4 regions of the Rahnella sp. NRRL B-41462 genome follow, and region 4 is predicted to be linked to each of the others. Evidence: predicted binding sites of a transcription regulator. Region 4 holds the regulator's gene; each other region holds the start of a gene.
The links. Region 4 encodes PurR, which represses purine synthesis genes. Its sites were predicted from a motif close to CANGCAAACGTTTGCNTG; they were not measured.
Positions count from the first base shown of each region.

Region 1 (6,063 bases), on a different contig from region 4:
CTGGTTAAGTGGCTATTTAAAGCGTGACGTTCAACTGCGCTGGGTTGGCGATGAACCGACGCGCCGGGTAAAAAAACATCCGGAAGTGCCGCTGTCGTTTGCTGACGGATTCCCGTATCTGCTGATCAATGAAGCCTCAATGCAGGATTTACAGCGCCGCTGTCCGGGCGGTGTCAGGATTGAGCAATTCAGGCCGAACATCGTGGTCAGCGGCGCACAAGCCTATGCCGAAGACAGTTGGCAGACGATCCGCATCGGGGAAGTGATTTTCGATCTGGTGAAACCTTGCAGCCGCTGTATTTTTACCACAGTCAGTATCGAAAAAGGTCGCAAACATCCGCGTGGCGAACCGTTGAAAACATTGCAGGGCTATCGTACCGCCAGCGACGGCGATGTCGATTTCGGTCAGAACATGATTGCCCGCAACAGCGGCGTGATCCGCGCAGGCGACAGCGTTCAGGTGCTGGCAACCAGGCCACCACGGCCTTACTGCGCGGGCGATATCATTGAAAATGTGGAAGCGCCAAAAAGCACCGCGCAGGACGTCAGCATTAATTATCAGGGAACGCAGTTTACCGGCAACAATCAGCAGATTTTGCTCGAGCAGCTGGAATTGCAGGGATTACGTATCCCCTATTCCTGTCGTGCAGGAATTTGTGGCGCGTGCAGGATGATATTGAAAGAAGGAAAAGTGGCACCGCTGAAAGAGAGTGCAGTGGGAAAAGATGGAACGATATTAGCGTGTAGTTGTATTCCGGCTACGGATATCGTGCTCGGCTAGAGGTGTATTTAATGAGGATCAGGCAGGAAACTAAACTGCCTGATCGTAAACATCATCCCTGTCAACGCGGAATGCTGCTGGCATTAGCCGGTCATGCATCACTTTAATAGCATCCCCCAGCACCATGCCGCGCCCTGCGACCGTCAGCCGTTCCTGCGCCAGCAGGCACAGACTGGCATTATCACCGGATTCCACCACCAGTAATGTCGCCTGTTCACCGCTTTCCATCACCTGCACCTGAGCAAGCTGACCATTCGCAGGCTGGTAAGGACGCATCTGCTGACTGAAATGCCAGCTCTTCGGCATCAACGGTTTTAAAAAACGATAAGCGACTAAGGCATTCAGAACTAATTCAGCGCGTTGTTCAGCTGCGAGACGAATATGTTTGCACTGTTCTTCAAAATCAAAATACAGCGCCGCATCATCGACACAAAATGACATATTTCCGAAAGCATCAGGAGTTAACATTTTGGCGGGAAAACGGGAACGGAAAATCATGCCATTGGCGAGGTCCAGCATAAGCCGGTCATGTTCTGTATCAAAATACCAACGCCAATTATCATCTGGTTTAATTTTCATTTCGTCATCCTGTTTACCCTCATGCCCTCTGCCTGACTTCATTACCGGCTAATCTGTAAGAATAGATTTTTCAGTAACGAAACGATATCAGACAAATCCTGAGCCTGAATTACGGTCAGTGGACAAAATATAGACGAGCCGGGTTAATAAATAAACCCCTGACTCGTCTTCAGGATGAAAAATATTAGATATGGGTAACAATATCTTTGATCAGACCCGGACCTTTAAAGATAAAGCCGGAATAGATTTGAATTAAGGAAGCGCCTGCGGCCATTTTCTCACGGGCCGCCGTTAATGAATCAATACCGCCAACACCAATAACCGGCAGACGCCCTTGTAATTCATGAGAGAGCATACGGATAATTTCTGTGCTGCGCAGCTGCAACGGGCGCCCGCTCAGACCACCAACCTGTTCGCAATAATTTAGCCCCTGAACCAGTTTACGATCGAGTGTGGTATTGGTCGCAATCACGCCATCCATATTATGGCGCACTAAACTGTCGGCTATTTGGATCAATTCTTCCTCAGAAAGATCCGGTGCGATCTTCACCGCAACAGGCACATATTTCTGATGGCGTTGCTGTAACTCAAGCTGCTTATTCTTAATCGCTGCCAGCAAATCATCCAGCGCTTCACCGTATTGCAGTGAACGTAATCCCGGCGTGTTAGGTGATGAAATATTCACCGCGATATAACCGGCGTACGGATATACCTTTTCCATACAGGTCAGATAATCGTCTGCGCCGTGCTCAACAGGCGTATCTTTATTCTTGCCAATATTAATCCCCAGAATGCCGCCAAAATGTGATTTTTTGACATTATTCACCAGATTATCCACGCCATGGTTATTGAAACCCATGCGGTTAATCAGGCCTTCAGCTTCCACAATACGGAATAAACGCGGCTTATCATTACCGGCCTGCGCACGCGGGGTCACAGTACCGACTTCAATAAATCCAAAGCCCATTGCGCCCAGCGCATCAATACATTCGCCGTCTTTATCCAGGCCTGCGGCCAGTCCCAAAGGGTTCTTAAAGGATAATCCCATGCAGTTTACCGGTTTGGTGGGCACTGACTGGCGGATCAAGAATTCAAACGGGGTGCCGGAAATGCGGCTCAACTGACGAAAGGTTAACTCGTGGGCGCGCTCTGGATCGAGCTGAAACAGTGCTTTCCTGACAAGAGGATAATACATGGAGACTCCTGGATTCCCGGTGGCTAGACGGGGCGGTATTATTGACTAAGCGCCGGACAATTGGAAATGATAACCGGCATATTGGCCAAATAATTGCTTCGCTGCGCAAACGATTACCTTTTTGTTACCTTTAATTCACTTTTATTTCCTTTCCCCCCATCGCCCCACAGCACACCCGACACGTGCTTTATCTGATTTGAAACTTTCCATAGCCAAAATTGAGATTTCCGCTGCGCCGCCTCTGCCTGCTAGGTTTACCTCACTTCGTTAAGAAAAATGATAGTTCTATAACAGATTGTTATAAGGAATAAGCAAATGCGTGTAGTGACTCTGGCAGGCAGTCCGCGACAACCCTCCCGCTCCTCTTCCCTGCTGGCACTCAGCCACCAGTGGCTGGCGAGCCGTGGCGTTGAAGTCTTTACCTACAATATTCAGGATTTTTCAGCAGACGATCTGCTTTTCGCTAATTTTGGCAGCCCGCAACTCAAGCAACTGAATGCTGAACTGGCGAGTGCTGATGGCCTGATCGTCGCCACACCAGTGTATAAGGCGTCTTTTTCCGGCGCACTGAAAACCCTGCTCGATTTACTGCCAGAACGCGCGCTCGACCATAAAGTGGTGTTGCCACTGGCTACAGCCGGATCTATCGGCCATATGCTGGCCGTCGATTACGCCCTAAAACCGGTACTCGCCTCGCTGAAAGCACAGGAAGTTTTGCAGGGCGTTTTCGCAGATGACAGCCTGATCACCGATTATCAGACGTTCCCTGCGAAGCTGGCCCCCGCACTGGAAGAGCGTTTGATCGAATCTCTGGAAAACTTCTACCTGGCGCTGAGCCGCCGCCGTCCGCAGCTTCCGTCTGTTGCATCCCTTTCTGCGCAAGCACTGCGTGTCTGACTTTAAAAGGAATTAATCATGCCTGCTTCTTTCTCTTTATTACGCCGTATCCCGGTTGTGGCCAGCCTGCTGACCAGCCTTTTCCTGAGCGGCACCGCAACGGCTCAGGAAAAGGATCCGGCGCAATTACGTATTGCCTATCAGAAAGGATCTGTCGGACTGGTGCTGGCGAAATCACACCAGTTACTGGAAAAACGTTTCCCGGACACAAAAATAAGCTGGGTAGAATTCCCTGCCGGGCCGCAAATTCTTGAAGCGCTGAACGTCGGAAGTATTGATCTGGGCGGTACCGGTGATTTGCCGCCGTTGTTCGCGCAGGCAGCGGGGGCAGATTTGTTGTATATCGGCTCTGAACCCCCGAAACCGAAAGCAGAAGTGATTCTGGTCGACAGCAAGAGTCCGATCAAAACCGTCGCAGATCTCAAAGGTCATAAAGTCGCTTTCCAGAAAGGCTCCAGTTCGCACAACCTGCTGTTGCGTGCCCTGCAACAGGCGGGCCTGAAATTCAGCGATATCCAGCCGGTCTATCTGACCCCTGCCGATGCACGGGCCGCATTCCAGCAACATGATGTGGATGCCTGGGCTATCTGGGATCCGTATTATTCGGCCGCGCAAGTTCAGGGTGATGTGCGCGTTCTGACCGACGGCTCGACGCTCCACCAGACGGGCTCCTTCTATCTGGCACCGAAAAAATACACCGAGGCCAATCCTCAGTTCATCAGTCAGGTTCTGGAAGTGTTAACGCAGGCGAATGCGCTGACCAAAACTGACCGTGAACAAAGTATCAAACTGCTTTCTCAGTCGATGGGGTTACCGGAAAAAGTGGTCGCCTCTTATCTGGATCATCTGCCGGATATGCCTATCACGCCGGTCAGTGCGGAAACAGAAAAGCGCCAGCAGCAAACCGCCGATTTGTTCTATCAGAACCATATTTTGCCAAAGCCGGTTGAAATTAAAGACCGCATCTGGAAACCAGCCGTACAAGCTAACTGAACATCCATTTAGCCGCCGCTGAGCGGTAACGAATCGCACACTTTGAGAGGAACACAACGATGAGTCTGAACGTATTCTGGTTTTTACCTACCCACGGCGACGGCCGCTATTTAGGCACAGAAGAAGGTGCCCGCGTGGTCGATCACGGCTACCTTCAGCAGATCGCGCAAGCGGCTGACCGTTTAGGTTTTGGCGGCGTGCTACTGCCAACGGGTCGTTCATGCGAGGACTCATGGCTGGTAGCGGCTTCCCTGATTTCTGTCACACAACGTCTGAAATTCCTGGTGGCGCTGCGTCCCGGCATTATTTCTCCGACACTGGCAGCCCGTCAGGCGGCAACACTCGACCGGCTTTCCGGCGGTCGTGCACTGTTTAATCTGGTGACCGGTGGCGATCCGGCTGAACTGGCGGCTGAAGGTTTACACCTCAATCATAAAGAACGTTATGAAGCGTCGGCGGAATTTACGCGTATCTGGCGTCGTGTTCTGGAAGGTGAAACCGTCGATTACGAAGGCAAACACATTCAGGTCAAAGGCGCGAGCCTGATGCACCCACCAGTTCAATACCCCCGCCCGCCGCTGTATTTCGGTGGTTCTTCCGACGAAGCACAGGATCTCGCCGCCGAGCAGGTGGAACTTTATCTGACCTGGGGCGAACCTCCGGCGTTAGTGAAAGAGAAAATTGAACAAGTGCGTGCCAAAGCTGCCGCGCAAGGCCGCACCGTGCGTTTCGGCATTCGTCTGCACGTGATTGTGCGTGAAACCACCGAGGAAGCCTGGCGTGCTGCCGACAAACTTATCGCCAACGTGGATGATGAAACTATTCAACGCGCGCAGGCGGCTTTCGCTAAAACCGACTCTGTCGGCCAGCATCGTATGGCGGCATTGCACGGCGGCGACCGCAACAAGCTGGAAATCAGCCCGAATCTCTGGGCCGGCATTGGTCTGGTACGCACCGGAGCCGGGACGGCGCTGGTGGGCGATAGCCCGACTGTCGCCGCGCGTATGCAGGAATATGCTGATCTGGGCATCGATACCTTTATTTTCTCCGGTTATCCGCATCTGGAAGAAGCGTACCGCGTCAGCGAACTGCTGTTCCCGCATCTGGAACTGGCGAAACCGGAAGATGACAATACTGTGAAGAAAGCCATTTTGCCGCGTGGCGAGCTGGTCGCTCATGACTTTGCGACCAAACGCACCGCCAGTCAGCACTGAGGAGAATACCGATGACAACGACACAACGCTGGCTGAACCGCGCTGCTCCCTGGGTAGTGCCGGTGGTTCTGATCGGTGGCTGGCAGCTGGCTGTCGAAGCGGGCTGGTTATCCAACCGCATTCTGCCCGCTCCCAGCGCAGTGGTGGAAGCCTTCTGGACACTGGCGAAGAGTGGCGAGCTGTGGCAGAACCTGAAAATCAGTACCTTCCGCGCTCTGATTGGTTTCGCTATCGGCGCAGTCTCGGCTTGCTTCTCGGCTTTATTACCGGGCTTTCCCGCTGGGGCGAACGTCTGCTCGACAGTTCTCTGCAAATGCTACGAAACATTCCGCATCTGGCGCTGATCCCGCTGGTGATCCTGTGGTTCGGCATTGATGAATCCGCCAAGATCTTCCTGGTGGCGT
Region 1 is NZ_JYDF01000036.1:44,661-50,723, reverse strand. It holds gene UC14_RS10035 (YcbX family protein) at 1-781, shown strand, start outside; gene UC14_RS10030 (cell division protein ZapC) at 812-1,360, opposite strand; gene pyrD (quinone-dependent dihydroorotate dehydrogenase) at 1,545-2,555, opposite strand; gene ssuE (NADPH-dependent FMN reductase) at 2,871-3,452, shown strand; gene UC14_RS10015 (sulfonate ABC transporter substrate-binding protein) at 3,471-4,445, shown strand; gene ssuD (FMNH2-dependent alkanesulfonate monooxygenase) at 4,505-5,659, shown strand; partial or broken gene ssuC (aliphatic sulfonate ABC transporter permease SsuC) at 5,671-6,063, shown strand, end outside.
Region 1: the regulator PurR is predicted to act here: its motif matches at 2,658-2,675, upstream of pyrD (quinone-dependent dihydroorotate dehydrogenase).

Region 2 (6,063 bases), on a different contig from region 4:
GCGTCTGCCAGTTTGCTTCCACGCCATCTGCACTCTTATAAAGTCCGAAGTTTTTGCCATCTTTATTGGAGCGGATGTAGAAATGCCCGAGGTAATGATCGAGAGCGTATTCATGATCTTTACGGCGTGAGAGAAACACCTGCGGTTTTGCCTGCGGATCATCGGCATCCAGCAGCAGGATCTCGGAAGTCGTGGTGCTGTCGAGGTGGATCAGAATGTATTTTTCAGACGTGGTTTTATCCAGCCCGACGTAAAACGTGTCGTCTTTCTCTTCATACACCAGCGTGTCGGTCTTAGGATCAGTGCCGACCACGTGGCGATAAACCTGATACGGCAGCAACGTTTTCTTGTGTTTGCGCACGTAATACAGTGTCTGAGAATCGTTCGCCCATTCGCTGCTGCCGGAGGTGTTTTTCAGCAGATCGTCAGTCCAGGTTTCGTCATCAAGTTTTTTTGATGCGGATGTCGTACTGACGGCGCGAAAGAAAGTCTTCCGCCACGGCCATCAGTTTGTTATCAGGGCTGATATCCAGACCGCCCAGCGTGTAAAATTCGCTGTCTCTGGCACGTTCATTGCCATCAATCAGCGTGCTCCAGTTTTCATGTTCCGCTGCGGGCTGACGCAGATAAAGGGCGTATTCGTTGCCCGGTTCATAGCGGGTCTGATAACGATAGCCATGTTTCACGTAGGGAACGGAATGATCCTGTTGCGCAATACGCGCAACCATTTCGCCATACAGGGTTTCACGCAGCGCCTGATGCGGTTGCATGGCCTGTTCGGTATATTGGTTTTCAGCGCTCAGATACGCCAGAACCTGAGGATCGGCGCGGTCATCATCACGCAGCCAGTAATAGTTATCGACGCGGTCATCGCCGTGTACGCTCAGGGTTTGCGGGCGTTTTTCAGCCTTTGGAGGTGTCATCATCTCGGGATCTCTTTGTCCTCTTTGCGGTGTGACAAGAGTGACAGGTTTAGGCAGGGAAACCAAGAGACGTCAATGCAGGGAAATAATGCGTCCGCTAAGAAATAACGGACGCAATCGGAAGTGCAGAAAGGCTATACCGGCGTGCTGTAGCTGATTTCGCCGATCTGGCAGTTGAGGGTCACCTGATAGGTTTTATCAGTGTGATCACCGCGCACTTTTAGCGGGATATTCCATCTGGCGTTATTGCCGCTGATGCTGTCAGTCACCACCCACGCGACCGGTGTAGAAGTGCCGAGCACTTTTTTATCTGCATCCCAGCGCGGAATACGGTTTTGCAGGAAATCACGTTTAACCAGTGCTGCCACTTCATCTTTTGTGGCCGTGGAACAGGGTGTTACCGTTGCCGTTCTCACTTCAGGCTCATCGGCCTGTGCAACCTGGCTCAGACCACTCATTCCTGCAACGGCCATCAAAACGCCCAAGATTATCTTTTTCATCGTTCGTCTTCCCAGTCTTTGTCGTTCATTCAGTTGACCTTGCCGGACAATATCCCTACATAAGGCAAGGTCATCGCTTGCGTTAGATAATATAATCCTCAACAAGGCAATAACACAACATTAACAATAAGACGACCAATGCAAAGCGATAATAAACCCGGTTAACGCAAGATAATGGCTTTGCAATTCTTGCCTTTAATTTTCCCTTCCTGCAAACGTTGCAGCGCTTTCTTAGCGCTCTTCTGACGAATCGCCACATAAGCATGAACCGGGAACATATCGATTTTACCAACTTCAGCTGCGGTCAGCCCGGCGTCACCGGTCAGCGCGCCCAGAATATCGCCGGGACGGATTTTGGCTTTACGGCCGCCATCGATGCATAACGTTGCCATTTCAGGATCAAGCGCCACCGGGGCGGCGGCCAGTGCCTGCGCTGCGGGCTGCCAGGTAAACCGCTGGCGGGTGTAATCTTCCAGCGCCGTTACACGCGGCATTTCCTGCGGTGTCACGAGACTGACGGCCAGGCCACTGGTGCCCGCACGACCGGTACGGCCCACGCGGTGAACGTGAACTTCCGGGTCGAAAGACAGCTCGTAATTAATGACCAGGCCGAGCTGTTTGATGTCCAGCCCGCGTGCCGCAACATCTGTCGCCACCAGTACGCGGCAACTGCCGTTGGAGAAACGCACCAGTACGCGGTCGCGGTCACGCTGCTCGAGGTCGCCGTTGAGCGCCAGCGCACTGATGCCTTTCGCCTTCAGGTCATCACAAACATCCTGACAGTCACGTTTGGTGTTACAGAACACCACACAGGAAGTCGGCTGATACTGATACAGCACCGCGGCCAGCAGCGATAAGCGCTGATGTTTGTCGGCTTCGATGAAAATCTGCCTGATATCAGCAATGTCATCTTCGCCTTCGATTTCTACCTTCAGCGGCTGACGCTGAAATTTAGAACTGATGCGCTCAATGCCGTCCGGATACGTCGCGGAGAACAGCAGCGTCTGGCGATCCTGCGGCGTATAACTGACGACATCTTCGATATCTTCGCTAAAGCCCATATCCAGCATGCGGTCCGCTTCATCCAGCACCAGTACTTTCAGTTCGTCCAGTTTCAGCGTGCCTTTACGCAAATGCTCCTGAATACGGCCCGGCGTACCCACCACAATGTGCGGCGGATGGACCAGCGATTCAAGCTGTGGTCCGATTGCCTGGCCACCGCACAGGGTCAGAATTTTGATGTTTTGGGTAAAACGCGCCAGACGGCGTAATTCTTTGCTGACCTGATCGGCCAGTTCGCGGGTCGGACACAATACCAGCGCCTGAGCGACGAACTGTGAAACGGTAATGCTGTTCAGTAAACCGATACCGAAAGCGGCTGTTTTACCGCTGCCGGTTTTGGCTTTGGCGCGGACGTCCTGACCCAGCAGGATGGCAGGCAACGACGCTTCCTGAATCGGGGTCATTTCGGTGTAACCCAGTTCATTCAGGTTAGAAAGTTGCTCAACGGGTAATGTCAGGGCAGAAAAGGAATGCGTGCTCAAGGGCGATAACTCTTTATGTGAGGCAAAAATCGGGACAGCGGCAGGAAGCCTGACGCCATGGTTTGAGTAAATGATAACAGAGACGCCCGCAGACTGCCTTAAACGGCAGAAAACAGGCTGAAAAAATCCTGCTTTTATTCCCGCTTAAATTTATCAACAGCACTGCGCAATCGTTTTCGTCGACAATAATTTCAGATATACTGCGCGCCGAAATTCCTATTTTCCTTCACACAGATCTGGGTACGAAGCTATGTTAACCATTGGTACTGCACTGCGCACTGGCGCCACCCGCGTCATGTTATTAGGCTCCGGCGAACTGGGCAAAGAAGTGGCGATTGAATGTCAGCGACTGGGTCTGGAAGTGATTGCCGTTGATCGCTACGCCGATGCACCCGCGATGCAGGTCGCCCATCGCAGCCATGTCATTAACATGCTGGATGGCGATGCACTGAAACAGGTTATCGAAAGCGAACACCCTGATTTTATCGTGCCGGAAATCGAAGCGATTGCCACCAGCATGCTGGTCGAGCTGGAAAAACAGGGTCACAACGTCGTGCCTTGTGCTGAAGCGACACGCCTGACCATGAACCGCGAAGGCATCCGTCGTCTGGCTGCCGAAACGCTGAAGCTGCCTACTTCCACTTATCAGTTTGCCGATGATGAAGCGGCTGTCCGTGAGGCGATCGACGCCATCGGCTATCCGTGCATTATCAAACCGGTGATGAGCTCTTCCGGTAAAGGTCAGAGCCTGATCCGCAGTGCCGATCAGTTACAGGCGGCATGGGATTATGCCCAGCAAGGTGGCCGTGCTGGCGGCGGACGTGTCATCGTTGAAGGTCTGGTGAAGTTTGATTTTGAAATCACCCTGCTGACGATCAGCGGCGTTGATGGTATTCATTTCTGTGCGCCAATCGGACACCGTCAGGAAGACGGTGATTACCGCGAATCCTGGCAGCCACAGCAGATGACAGACCTTGCATTGCAGCGCGCCAAAGACATCGCAGAGAAAGTGGTGAAAGCGTTGGGCGGTAAAGGCCTGTTTGGCGTTGAACTGTTTGTTTGTGGTGATGAAGTAATCTTCAGCGAAGTGTCACCTCGCCCGCACGACACCGGGATGGTAACGCTGATTTCTCAGGATTTATCAGAGTTCGCCCTGCATGTGCGCGCATTCCTCGGTCTGCCGGTGGGCAATATCCGCCTGTTCGGCCCTTCCGCTTCTGCCGTAATCCTGCCGAAACTGACCAGCAACAACGTGACGTTTACCGGCCTGGAAAACGCACTGACCGGTTACAACCAGATCCGTCTGTTCGGTAAGCCGGAAATCAGTGGTAAGCGCCGTCTTGGCGTAGCGCTGGCGACGGCGGACAACGTTGAAGACGCCGTGGAACAGGCTAAACAGGCAGCGGCGGCAGTGGTGGTTAAAGGCTAATCCATTCCTGACGCTGAGATGAAAAAAAACCGGACGCCTGAAAAGAGTCCGGTTTTTCTTTGCAGCAAAGGGAAACTGCGGAGCAACGTTTTATTCGTCGTCTTCGTCATCAAAAATGACGGTCACACGGTCGCCTTTATGCGTTTCGCGGATTTCTTCTGCAACGGTCGCAATGGCTTCGCCGCTGCTCATGCCGTTTTCCATTAACTGGCGGATACGATCGGCGGCCTGTTCTTGTTCGTGATGTGATAATGAAGGCATACCTGTCAGCATGGGAGTGTCCTGTTGTACGGGTGATAATAAAAAGCCCGCGCAGTGCGGGGTTGCACAGTATACGCCTTATTCACGCAAATCGCCTGCGCTGCTTTCAGGCAGCCCGATCTGTGTTAGGATCCTGAAAAATAGTCACTGCGCCAGAGAAACTCATACCCGTCATGCCATTCGCCCAACCCGTTGTTTTCCATTCATTACCTTATCAACCCGATGCAATAACTGAACGGTTCGCGCCGCTTTCTGCTTTGCCGTGGGCGATGTTACTGCATTCAGGTTCGGCACAGCACCAGCATAATCGTTTCGATATTCTGGTGGCCGATCCGCTGATCACGCTGACCACACGTGGCAAGCTAACGCAGATTGAGCACAACGGCATGGCCGAAACCCGGACTGAAGATCCGTTTGCTTTACTGGAAGAGCAAATGGCAGTGGCCGGTTTACAGGCAGAAAGTTCAGCGGATTTTCCTTTTCTGGGCGGCGCACTGGGTTTGTTCGGTTATGACCTGGGGCGCAGGATAGAAACATTGCCTGAAACTGCGGAACGGGATATTGACCTGCCGGATATGGCGGTAGGGATTTATGACTGGGCGCTGATTGCCGATCACCATTTACAGCGCCTGACGCTGATTTGCCATGGTGACATTTCTGAACGTTTACGCTGGCTGGCCCAGTACCAACCTGTTCCTTCTCCTGCGCCTTTCTGTTTACATGCGCCGTGGCGGGCAAATATGAGCCGCGAAGAATACGGTGAGAAATTCCGTAAGATTCAGGAATATATTCACAGTGGTGATTGCTATCAGATCAATCTGGCGCAGCGGTTTTCGACGGAATACAGCGGCGATGAATGGCAGGCTTTCCTGCGCCTCAATCAGGCTAACCGCGCCCCTTTCTCCGCGTTTCTGCGTCTGCCGGAAAATGCCGTTGTCTGTCTTTCACCCGAGCGTTTCATCTGGCTGAAAGACGCTGAGATCCAGACCCGTCCGATTAAGGGAACGCTGCCGCGCTGCGAAGATCCGACTGAGGATATGCAGCAGGCAGAACGACTGGCGGCATCGGAAAAGGATCGCGCCGAAAACCTGATGATTGTCGATTTGCTGCGTAACGATATCGGCCGCGTGGCGACACCCGGCAGTGTGCGGGTGCCGGAGCTGTTCGTTGTGGAGCCCTTCCCCGCCGTCCATCATCTGGTCAGCACGATCACCGCCCGGTTACCCGAAACCTGTCACGCCAGCGCCTTATTGCGTGCCTGTTTCCCCGGTGGCTCCATTACCGGTGCGCCCAAAGTGCGTGCCATGGAAATTATCGAAGAACTTGAACCGCACCGGCGCAACGGCTATTGCGGCAGCATTGCATATCTGAGTTGCTGCGGCACGATGGACAGCAATATCACCATC
Region 2 is NZ_JYDF01000103.1:31,418-37,480, reverse strand. It holds partial or broken gene UC14_RS21925 (S9 family peptidase) at 1-926, opposite strand, end outside; gene yebF (protein YebF) at 1,058-1,423, opposite strand; gene dbpA (ATP-dependent RNA helicase DbpA) at 1,585-2,967, opposite strand; gene purT (formate-dependent phosphoribosylglycinamide formyltransferase) at 3,218-4,396, shown strand; gene UC14_RS21905 (YoaH family protein) at 4,487-4,669, opposite strand; gene pabB (aminodeoxychorismate synthase component 1) at 4,831-6,063, shown strand, end outside.
Region 2: the regulator PurR is predicted to act here: its motif matches at 3,131-3,148, upstream of purT (formate-dependent phosphoribosylglycinamide formyltransferase).

Region 3 (6,063 bases), on a different contig from region 4:
CCGATCAGGATCGGGATAATCGCCAGGAAACCACGGAACAGCACGGACCCCAGAATGGTCACAGACAGTGTCACCAGCGAAATGGTAATGGTGGTGGAATCCACCGCCGCGCCCTCGGCAGGTAACAGACCCGCCATATTCGCCGCCACGCCCGCGAGTTCCAGTCCGATGACGGCAACGATTGCGCCCATCGCCGCAGGCGGGAATATCACGTTAATCCAGCCAATCCCGGCTTTCTTAACAATCAGCGCCACCAGGCAGAACAACAGCCCGCAGGCAATAAAACCACCGAGCGCCACCTCATACCCCATCGGTAACAGCAACAGCACCGGGGAAATAAACGCGAAGCTCGAGCCAAGGTAAGCCGGTATTTTCCCTTTACAGACAAATAAATACAGCAAAGTCCCTATGCCATTGAACAGCAGCACCGTTGCCGGGTTGATCTTAAACAGAATGGGCACCAGAACGGTGGCACCAAACATGGCAAACAGATGCTGGAAACTCAGGGGAATCGTCTGCAGCAATGGCGGACGTTCGCTTACCCCGATGACACGACGGGTCATGAATGTGATCCTCTCAATGGTGTGATGTTGTATATGACGAGCAAAAAAAAGCCGACTGATTAGTCGGCTAAACGCTTATTTATTTCGTACCAAATATCTTGTCGCCCGCATCGCCGAGCCCCGGGATGATGTAGCCTTTATCGTTGAGTCCCTGATCCACCGAGGCGGTGTACAACTCAACGTCCGGGTGTGCGGCTTCGAGAGCAGCGATCCCTTCCGGCGCGGCAACCAGCACCAGCACTTTAATGCTCTGGCAGCCGGCTTTTTTCAGCAGGTCGATGGTGGCAATCATAGACCCCCCCGTCGCCAGCATCGGATCAACCACCAGTGCCAGACGTTCTTCAATGTTAGAAACCAGTTTCTGAAAATACGGCACAGGCTTGAGGGTTTCTTCATCACGGTACACGCCGACCACACTGATACGCGCACTCGGAACGTGTTCCAGTACGCCTTCCATCATGCCCAGACCGGCACGCAGGATAGGCACTACGGTAATTTTCTTGCCTTTAATCTGATCGATTTCAACCGGGCCATTCCAGCCTTCGATCGTCACTTTTTCAGTTTCTAAATCAGCAGTCGCTTCATACGTCAGCAGACTTCCCACCTCAGAAGCCAGTTCGCGAAAACGTTTCGTGCTGATGTCGTTTTCACGCATCAGGCCCAGCTTGTGTTTCACCAGCGGGTGTTTCACCTCGACGATCTTCATTATTTATTCTCCTAAGGTGGTTGAGCTGCAAAAAAAAATCGCGAGATTATAACGCCATTTTTTTTGAACGCCATACCAAATAGCCTGATCTGGATCATCAGTAACCCGGTTAGAGTATAGACAGCCTAAAACTCATCATCGAATAAGGCGCTCGCAAACGTTTGCTTCCACTGTTAGAATTGCCCCGCTTTATTCTTCAACCACCAACCCAAACCGCCGTGGGGACTTCGCAGTGACCGACAAAACCTCTCTCAGCTATAAAGACGCAGGCGTAGATATCGATGCCGGTAACGCATTGGTAGACCGCATTAAAGGTGTAGTAAAACAGACTCGCCGCCCTGAAGTGATGGGTGGACTGGGCGGTTTTGGTGCCCTCTGCGCGCTGCCGCAAAAATATCGTGAACCCGTACTGGTTTCGGGTACCGACGGCGTTGGCACCAAGCTGCGTCTGGCGATGGATTTGAAACGCCATGATACTATCGGTATCGATCTGGTCGCGATGTGCGTCAACGATTTAATCGTTCAGGGCGCTGAACCGCTGTTCTTCCTCGACTATTACGCCACCGGCAAACTGGACGTCGATACTGCCGCCAGCGTGATCACCGGTATCGCAGAAGGCTGTAAACAGTCTGGCTGTGCGTTAGTCGGCGGTGAAACCGCTGAAATGCCGGGCATGTATCACGGCGAAGATTACGACGTGGCAGGCTTCTGCGTGGGTGTGGTGGAAAAATCAGAAATCATCGACGGCAGCAAAGTGGCTGACGGGGATGTGCTGATCGGCCTGGCCGCCAGTGGCCCGCATTCCAACGGTTATTCTCTGGTGCGCAAAATTCTGGAAGTCAGTAAGACTGACCCGGAAACCACCGATCTGGCAGGCAAACCGCTGGCCGATCACCTGCTCGCACCAACCAAAATTTACGTGAAATCGATTCTGAACCTGATCGAAAACGTGGATGTTCACGGCATCGTCCATCTGACCGGTGGCGGCTTCTGGGAAAATATCCCACGTGTATTGCCGGACAACACGCAGGTGATTATCGACGAATCAAGCTGGCAGTGGCCGGATGTCTTCACCTGGCTGCAAACCGCCGGTAATGTCAGCCGTCACGAAATGTACCGCACCTTTAACTGTGGTGTGGGCATGCTGGTGGCACTTCCGGCAGAACTGGCCGATCAGGCGATTGCATTACTGAACGATAATGGCGAAAAAGCGTGGAAAATTGGCTACATTAAAGCCTCTGACTCCGCTGAACGCGTGGTTATTGAATAAAACCAGTAAATCAACTGACTGAAGACGGGTAGCAAAATGAAAAGGATTGTGGTGCTGGTATCGGGCGAGGGGAGCAATTTACAGGCCCTGATTGATGCCTGCCAGCAGGGACGAATTAACGCAACACTCAGTGCGGTCTTCAGCAATAAAGCAGCTGCATACGGGCTTGAAAGAGCCCGTTTAGCCGGTATTCCCGCGCATGCACTGGATGTTAAGGCTTACCGGGACCGGGCGGAATTTGACGTTGCACTGGCGGATGCCATTGACACTTTCCAGCCTGATCTGGTGGTACTTGCCGGTTATATGCGTATTCTGACCGCTGAATTCGTCCAGCGCTTTGCCGGACGCATGATCAACATCCACCCTTCCCTGCTGCCAAAATATCCGGGTCTGCACACCCACCGTCAGGCCATTGAAAATCAGGATGCGGAACACGGTACGTCCGTGCATTTTGTGACTGAAGAACTCGATAGCGGTCCGGTGATTTTACAGGCCAAAGTCCCGGTGTTTGCTGACGATACAGAAGAAGAGCTGATTGCCCGCATACAAACGCAGGAACACAGCATTTATCCGCTGGTCGTCAGCTGGTTCGTTGACGGACGTTTGTCGCTGCAAAAGGGTCAGGCGCTGCTGGATAACAATCCGCTTTCTGAACGCGGATATGCAGAAGATTAATCTACCACTGCATCATGATTTCACTATAAACCGGCCATGCGCCGGTTTTTTATTTTCCGTCATTTGACATTTGTTTACATTTCGTCCGATATAATGCACATCCCGGCGCACGTTTAAACGTCGTTTGTGCGCGACCTTCATCGGAAACACGGTTGTTTCCGATTTCATATTTACGAAGGTTACCCTCATAAAACGGCTTTTATAGTTGAGGAACACCCCATGTTTAGCCATAACAGCGTCAGATTACGTCCACTGGAAAAGGACGATCTGTCGTTTGTTCATCGTCTTGATAATAACGCCAGCATCATGCGTTACTGGTTTGAAGAACCTTACGAGGCTTTCGTCGAACTGACCGACTTGTATCACAAGCATATCCATGACCAAAGCGAACGCCGCTTTATTATTGAATACGAAAGCGGACCGGTCGGCCTGGTCGAGCTGGTGGAAATTAATCATATTCACCGCCGCGCGGAATTTCAGATCATCATCGACCCGCAGCATCAGGGCAAAGGCTTTGCCGGTGACGCTGTCCGTCTGGCGATGGATTATGCCTTCTCCGTTCTGAACCTCTACAAACTGTATTTAATCGTGGATAAAGAAAATAAAAAGGCGATCCACATTTACAGCAAATTAGGCTTCGAGCTTGAAGGTGAACTGAAACAGGAATTCTTTGTGAACGGCGAATATCGCAGCGCCATCCGCATGTGTATTTTCCAGCCGCAGTTTCTGGCGAAATACAAAACCAAGCCTGTTCAGGTCAAACCGGAATCCCTGATTGGCGCCAGCGCGGTTTAATTCCACCGCGACATAAATCGGTAAAATAATGACCGGTGAAGGATGCAAATGTCCTTCATCGGTAACACTTTTCTCTCTTTTGACTCCCCGTTAAAGACTCTCCTGAAATCATCCCTTGTTATGTTGGACTTTCCTGTCAATCTTTCGCAATATTGATAGTAGACACTAGGCCCCTCTCACAGATGACTTCCTGCTGCGCTGGCCGCTTAAAAGGCGGGCAACACGAAGAATATGTTGAGCTACATTGCGGTGTTTTCAGGCAAATTTGCCTGTATGGGCCAGGTTGCAAGCTAAATGAACGGAGTGAAAATGGGTCAGGAAAAGCTTTATATTGAGAAAGAACTAAGCTGGCTGTCCTTCAATGAGCGCGTGTTGCAGGAAGCGGCTGACAAAAGCAATCCCCTGATCGAACGGATGCGTTTTTTAGGGATCTACTCCAATAACCTGGATGAGTTTTATAAAGTCCGTTTTGCCGATTTAAAACGACGGATCCTCATCAGTGAAGAACAAGGTTTTCTGGGCGCGTCCCGTCATTTGCTGAAAAAAATTCAGGCGAAGGTGCTGCGCATTGATCAGGAATTCGACAGTCTTTACAACGATTTGCTTCTGGAAATGGCGCGTAATCAGATCTTCCTGATTAACGAACGCCAGGTTTCTGAAAACCAGCAAGCCTGGCTGCGTCAGTACTTCAAACATCAGCTGCGCCAGTACATCACACCGATTCTGATTAACCACGATACCAATCTGGTGCAATTCCTCAAAGACGATTACACCTATCTGGCAGTGGAAATTATCCGTGGCGAAGAGATCCATTACGCGCTGCTGGAAATCCCGTCCGATAAAGTGCCGCGTTTCGTTAACCTGCCGCCGGAAGCACCACGCCGTCGTAAGCCTATGATCCTGCTGGATAACATCCTGCGTTATTGTCTGGATGATATTTTCAAAGGCTTCTTCGATTACGATGCACTGAACGCGTACTCCATGAAAATGACCCGTGACGCCGAATATGATCTGGTCACGGAAATGGAATCGAGCCTGCTTGAGCTGATGTCATCAAGCCTGAAACAGCGTCTGACCGCCGAACCGGTACGTTTCGTTTATCAGCGTGATATGCCGGATGAAATGGTCGAACTGCTGCGCGGTAAACTTGGCATCTCCAATTATGATTCGGTGATTGCCGGTGGCCGTTATCACAATTTTAAAGATTTCATCGGCTTCCCGAACGTCGGCAAAGCCAATCTGGTCAACCGTCCGCTGCCACGTCTGCGCCATTTGTGGTTCGATAAATTCCGCAACGGCTTTGCGGCGATCCGCGAGCAAGACGTGCTGCTGTATTATCCGTACCACACGTTTGAGCACGTACTGGAACTGTTGCGTCAGGCATCGTTCGATCCGAACGTGCTGTCGATAAAAATCAATATTTACCGCGTGGCGAAAGATTCCCGCATTATCGAATCGATGATCCACGCCGCGCACAACGGTAAGAAAGTCACTGTTGTCGTCGAACTGCAGGCGCGCTTCGATGAAGAAGCCAATATTCACTGGGCGAAACGTCTGACTGAAGCCGGTGTGCACGTTATTTTCTCTGCGCCGGGCCTGAAAATACACGCAAAACTCTTTCTTATTTCCCGACGCGAAGGCGACGAGATTGTCCGCTATGCTCATATCGGGACCGGTAACTTTAACGAGAAAACGGCGCGCCTTTATACCGACTATTCACTGCTCACCGCCGATGCGAGGATCACCAACGAGGTCCGCCGCGTCTTCAACTTTATTGAAAACCCTTACCGCCCGGTGTCGTTCGAGCATCTGATGGTGTCACCGCAAAACTCGCGCGACATGCTTTACCGTTTGATCGACCGTGAAATTGCCAACGTTCAGGCGGGCGGAATAGGCGGAATTACGCTAAAAATCAATAATCTGGTGGATAAAGGGCTGATAGACCGCCTCTACGTCGCGTCTAACGTCGGGGTGAAAATCCGTCTGCTGATCCGCGGGATGTGTTCTCTGGTGCCGAATTTACCCGGCTTTAGCGAAAACATTCAGGTTACCAG
Region 3 is NZ_JYDF01000028.1:32,595-38,657, forward strand. It holds gene uraA (uracil permease) at 1-563, opposite strand, end outside; gene upp (uracil phosphoribosyltransferase) at 643-1,269, opposite strand; gene purM (phosphoribosylformylglycinamidine cyclo-ligase) at 1,502-2,539, shown strand; gene purN (phosphoribosylglycinamide formyltransferase) at 2,576-3,214, shown strand; gene speG (spermidine N1-acetyltransferase) at 3,434-4,009, shown strand; gene ppk1 (polyphosphate kinase 1) at 4,319-6,063, shown strand, end outside.
Region 3: the regulator PurR is predicted to act here: its motif matches at 1,420-1,437, upstream of purM (phosphoribosylformylglycinamidine cyclo-ligase).

Region 4 (6,063 bases):
ATAGTTAATCGTGATGAATGAAAATGCCCGTTAAGTGACTGTTACATCAGGGTATTATCACTATTAATTAGCATGCCTTGTCTGAGCTTCCTGCTCTGATTTCTGTCCATTGTCTTGCGTGATTTCATGCCGCAAAGAGAGCCAGCGACCCAAAACTACCAACAATAGTGTAGACAGCATGATCGTGACTGTCGCCATGAGCGGATGCACAATAAATGCGGAAACCAGCAAGCTGGCAAGGAAGCACAACCCGAGCTGCAGCGTATTTTGCAATGCTGCCGCCTTGCCTGTATTAGCAGGAAACGGCATTAATGCATTTGCGACAACAATTGGGTAGGTTGCACCATTCACCAAAGCCATCAGACAGAAAGGGATCAGCAGGCTAATCAGCCCGGCATCCGTGAACATGGCAACACAGAACAAAGTCACCATACTGACGCCGTAACCCGCCAGTAACCATGGCAGAATTTTATTACCGTCCAGCTTGCTGATCACAACACGGCAACCAAAACCACCAAGCAGGAAAGCAATAGTCTGCGGGACATAGCTCAGCCCGATGGCACCGGGTGAATAACCCATGTCGCTCAGGATAAACGGTGAACCCGTTAACCACGCAAAGAATCCGGCTGAACAGGCGGCATAAATCATGACATTCCCGCTGTAAACAGGCGATTTCAGTAACGTCGCAAACCCTGTTTTATCAGCCTTCGCTTGTTTTGCAGGTTTATTCTCACGCAGAGTCAGCGTCGTCAGCACCAGGACGACGGCGACTGCGGTCAGCAGAGCAAAAATGGCTTCCCAGTCAAAATGATTGAGCACCCACGCACCAAGTAATGGTGCCAGTGCCGGAGAAAGAGCTACTAACGGCATAATGCTGGCGAAGGTTTTTTTTGCCACATCGGCAGAGAAACGGTCAACAACGATTGCCTGCCAGGTGACTGCGGCGGCACAAACGCCCATCGCCTGTAAGAAGCGCAGGGCCAGAAGGGCGCGTACATTCTCAACCCAGATAACGCCCAGACAACCGACCGCAAACAGTGTCAGACCAAGAAGCAATACCGGTTTACGGCCGATCCTGTCTGACAACGGCCCCCATAACAACTGACCGAGAGCAAATCCGCCGAGAAAAATGCTCAGACTTGCGCTGATCATTCCGGGGCTGGTCATCAGACTGGTTTGCATGGCGCTGAACGCAGGCAGATACATATCAGTGGCTAAAAAGCCCAGCATGCTCAGTCCCGCAAGATAGAGCATAAATCCAAAGGAGGGTTTCATTATCGTCTCGTTAATTTATTTATTGCAGATGATGTGATGCAGATTACATACCGGAGGCGGAGTTTAACGCTTTGATAACAGGCTTGTGAAACGCTAATATTTGCACTCTGCTATCAAAAATATTGAAGGCTGAATTATGTGGTCAGAATACGCCCTTGAAGTGGTAGATGCCGTGGCAAGAACAGGTAGTTTTAGTGCGGCAGCGCAAGATTTGCACCGTGTGCCTTCTGCTATCAGCTATACCGTCCGTCAGCTTGAGCAGTGGCTGGCCGTGCCGTTGTTTGAACGTCGCCATCGTGACGTGGTACTGACGCCTGCGGGAAAGGTTTTTGTCGATGAAGCGCGGATTCTGACAAAAAAAATGATAGCCACGCGCCGGCAGTGTCAGCAGGTGGCGAACGGCTGGCGCGGCGAATTACGTGTGGCGGTTGACCGGATTGTAAAACCCGCACGGACACGGCGTCTGGTGCTCGATTTCTACCGCCATTTTGCGGACACCGAACTCATTATTCACTCAGAAGTGTTTAATGGTGTCTGGGATGCGCTGGTTGACGGGCGGGCAGACGTGGCGATCGGTGCTACACGCGCGATACCGGTTGGCGGGGGCTTCAGTTTTCGTGACATGGGATTTATGGACTGGCATTGCGTCGTCAGCCCGCAACATCCGCTGGCTCAGTTATCCGGCGCGCTGAATGATGATGAGTTGCGGCCTTATCCTGCACTCTGTCTGGAAGACACCTCCCGGACATTGCCTAAGCGGGATACATGGACGCTTGATAACCAGCGGCGGCTGGTCGTGCCAGACTGGACCTGTGCGCTGGAATGCCTGACCGAAGGCTTATGCGTGGGTATGATGCCGGTTCATCGCGTCACGCCGTGGATAGAACAGAAAAAGTTGCAGGTGCTGACGCTGGAAAATACGTTTCCCGACAGCCCGTGTTGCCTGACGTGGGATCAAAGCAATCCGTCACCCTCGCTGGCCTGGTTGCTGGAATATATGGGCGATACAGAAACCATGAATCAGGAATGGCTGCGTGATTAGAAAAAAACGCCTGCATCTGCAGGCGTTCGATATCTGTTAACGGCGGTAATCGCGGTACGGACCATCGGCTACGGAACGGCGTTCGACCAGTTTCGGATGCACCTCAATGGTCTGAGACTCTTCACGCTTACTGACAATTCTGTCCAGCAACATGGTAAAGGCCATTTCACCCAGACGTTCTTTCGGCTGATGCACGGTTGTCAGCGCGGGGGAGAAGTAACGGGCGTTACGCACATTGTCGTAACCGATCACGGAAATATCCTGAGGAACGCGCAGGCCCAGTTCGTCTGCGGCACAGATTGCGCCCATTGCCATCACATCGCCGCCACAAAATACGGCAGTCGGGCGGTGCTTCTGCATCAGAATTTTATGCATCGCCTGATAGCCCGATTCCGGCTCGAAATCGCCCTGAACCACCCATTCGTCACGCAGCGGAATATTGGCTTCAGTCAGTGCTTTCACAAAACCCTGGAAGCGGCCACCGCCGGTATTACGTGCCAGTTGGCCCGGGATCACCCCAATATCACGATGACCGCGTTCAATCAGATAACGCCCGGCCATGTAACCCCCTTCGAAAGCATTATCAATAATGCTGTCGGTGAAGTTCTTACGCGCTTCGCCCCAGTCCATGACCACCATTGGGATCGAACGGTGCTCCTCGAGCATATTGAGCAACTCATCAGGATATTCCGCGCACATCACCAGCAAGCCATCGACGCGTTTTTGCGCCAGCATTTGCAGGTAGGCTTGTTGTTTTTCCAGATTATTATGCGAGTTACACAAAATCAGCGTATAGCCTTTGGAGAAGCAGCTGTTTTCTACGGCTTCAATCACTTCGGCAAAATAGGGCGCTTCGCTGGAGGTGGCAAGCAGACCGATCGTTTTGGTGTTATTGACCTTCAGACTGCGGGCTACAGCACTCGGCGAGTAATGTAACTCTTTGATTGCAAGGAGAACCGCTTCTTTGGTTTCTTCGGCGACGAAACGTGTTTTATTGATGACGTGCGACACGGTTGTAGTGGAAACGCCAGCGCGCTTTGCGACATCTTTAATCGTTGCCATGTAAACAATGACTCCTGAACTCACGTGTTTCAGCACGTTAGCATTATGTTAATCGTTTGCTTGCGTGGATCTCACTGCTGGCTTCTAAAAGGGCAGTGAAATCGTTGGGTGGATTCTTCAGAATGAGGCGTGAAATGCTCTCGGGTGAAATCAACCGGCACACAGGCGTGTTAACCGACAATTTTCTCTTATAATGCAGGAAAGTGGAAGTAAAATTCTCAGGGATACATTGTCATTCAGCACAAGATTTTAAATGTTAATTATGCGAAAATGCGTTGGCACACAATTAGTGTGGCTTAAAAAATGCCACAATTTGATCCGAAAGGGGGGTTTGATGGACAGCAACCTGAAATTATCGTTGATCACCACGGTATGCGCTTTGCTTATGATTATCGCTTTCAGCTTCACTGCGGTGATGAACTGATTCAGTAAGTGAACCGCTATAAAAAAGGGCGATTCCTGTTACAGGAATCGCCCTTTTCAATTTTACGCAGTGGCCGTTACCGCCGATACTCTTCCCTGCAGAAACTCTTCGTTAAATGCTATTCAATGGCTGATTAGCGAAACTTCAGACTTAACGAATTGTTTATTATCGGATCGTTTTCGGCGTCATTACCCGGCGTGCACCCACATAATGATCTTGCCAGTAATCGTCGCCGAGAGAGGTGATTTTAATGTCTTCGCCCGTTCTTGGAGACTGAATAAACTTGCCGTTCCCCACGTAAACACCAACATGGTCTGCAGCGCCGCGGTTATTGATTCTGAAGAACACCAGATCACCGCTTTCAAGTTCGCCGCGTTTGACCGGAGCCGCATCGCGCAGGTGATACATTTCATTCGCTGTGCGTGGCATTTTAATACGGATCAAATCTTTGTAGGCGTAATAGACTAAGCCGCTGCAATCAAAACCGGTATTCGGCGAGGTTCCGCCCCAGCGATATGGTTTTCCTACCTGATGCATCAGTTTGGTCATCGCCGTTTGCTGGGCATGCTGATAGCGTTTTTTATGCGTTGCACTTAGCGTAATCGGTTTGCTGTCTTCTTCGGGCTTTTTACCTTTACGGTGCCGGCCATACGCTTCTTTTTTACTGACCCTTTCCGTGCTGTTTTTCGCGAGTGAACGGGTTTTGGCGTGTTTCTCTGTTTTGCTTTCGGCCCGCGTGGTCTTCAGTGTCTTTTCTTTTTTACTTTCGGCCCGGGTCGTTTTGACACTTTTCTCCGTCGTGGTCTTTCGTTTAGCCAGTTCGGTACTTTTAACTTTCTTCTTCGAATTCTTGTCCTGAATTTTTTGTTCTGTCACTGGCGCGATTTTAGTTTTTTTACTGGTTTTCGCGGCCACCGTTTTTCGCTTTCGCCGTTCTTCAGGTGCAGCCTGATTAACATGGCTTTTACGCTGATCGGCAGAAACACGTGTCTGCGGCGATGCATGTGCCATATTCAGAAATAGCTGGGTAAAGAGCAGCACAAAAAGCGTGAACAGTAAGCGCATAGCTTCGTTACCATGAGTGGTAGGTTAAACATCAGGGATGTCAGAGTATTGCCTAAAAGAACCTGACAAAAAAGCACGAATTGACTCGATTCTAGATCATATTGTGAGAAAAAGTTAATGGCTTTTTTTATGTCGAAATAACCGCCATTTTTAGTCAAAAAAATAACCACTTTTCATGGTGTTAATATTTGAGTTAAAGAATGGAATTTTGCAAATCTGGCGTTATCGGTGAACGCCAAAAATGTTATTCTCAATGAATGTTTAAAGATGTGAGCCTGAGCGCACACATTAAAGATTGTTAAACAAAATGCCAGTATTGAGAAAGACCCCACAAAAAATGGCGTTTTTATCTGATGGCTGCCATCGTTACAATAGAAGGTATTGTGATTGCGCACCGTCTCTTTATGCTGCGCGTGAAGAGTAATGATCGTGACAGCCTGTACCGGCTTGAGGAAGCAAGAAATGACCACTCCAACAATTGAAAAAATTCAGAAGCAAGTTTCTGAAAACCCGATTCTGCTGTACATGAAAGGTTCGCCGAAACTGCCAAGCTGCGGTTTCTCCGCTCAGGCTGTTCAGGCGCTTTCAGCCTGTGGCGAGCGTTTCGCTTACGTGGATATCCTGCAGAACCCGGACATCCGTGCTGAGATGCCAAAATTTGCTAACTGGCCAACGTTCCCGCAACTGTGGGTTGACGGTGAACTGGTTGGCGGCTGCGACATCGTGGTTGAGATGTTCCAGCGCGGCGAACTGCAGCAGTTGATCAAAGAAACCGCTGAGAAATACAAATCTTCTGAAGAGAGTAATACGACAGAAGACTAACGGTTTTTCGGCCGGAAAGTAAAAAGAGCGACATGATGTCGCTCTTTTTTTGTCTTCAGTTCGGTGCAAAAGTTGTTATTGCTGATTTTCTTCCGATGCTGTTTCGTCTTCGACTTCTTCGTCTGAAAGCGCCAGAGGCCAGCCGCCTAAGCGTTTCCAGCGGTTGACCAGCTCGCAGAACAACTCGGCTGTGCGCTCGGTGTCATACAACGCAGAATGTGCCTGGCTGCTGTCAAAGACGATGCCCGCGCTGATACAGGCTTTTGCCAGCACCGTTTGCCCAAGCACCAGCCCGCTTAATGCGGCGGTATCAAACGTGGCAAAAGGGTGGAACGGATTACGTTTCAGTCCGGCACGTTCAGCCGCTGCCATC
Region 4 is NZ_JYDF01000005.1:64,190-70,252, forward strand. It holds gene punC (purine nucleoside transporter PunC) at 64-1,275, opposite strand; gene punR (DNA-binding transcriptional activator PunR) at 1,412-2,317, shown strand; gene purR (HTH-type transcriptional repressor PurR) at 2,354-3,379, opposite strand; gene UC14_RS27260 (YnhF family membrane protein) at 3,714-3,803, shown strand; gene UC14_RS01720 (C40 family peptidase) at 3,969-4,868, opposite strand; gene UC14_RS27265 (hypothetical protein) at 5,222-5,350, shown strand; gene UC14_RS01725 (Grx4 family monothiol glutaredoxin) at 5,331-5,690, shown strand; gene rnt (ribonuclease T) at 5,766-6,063, opposite strand, start outside.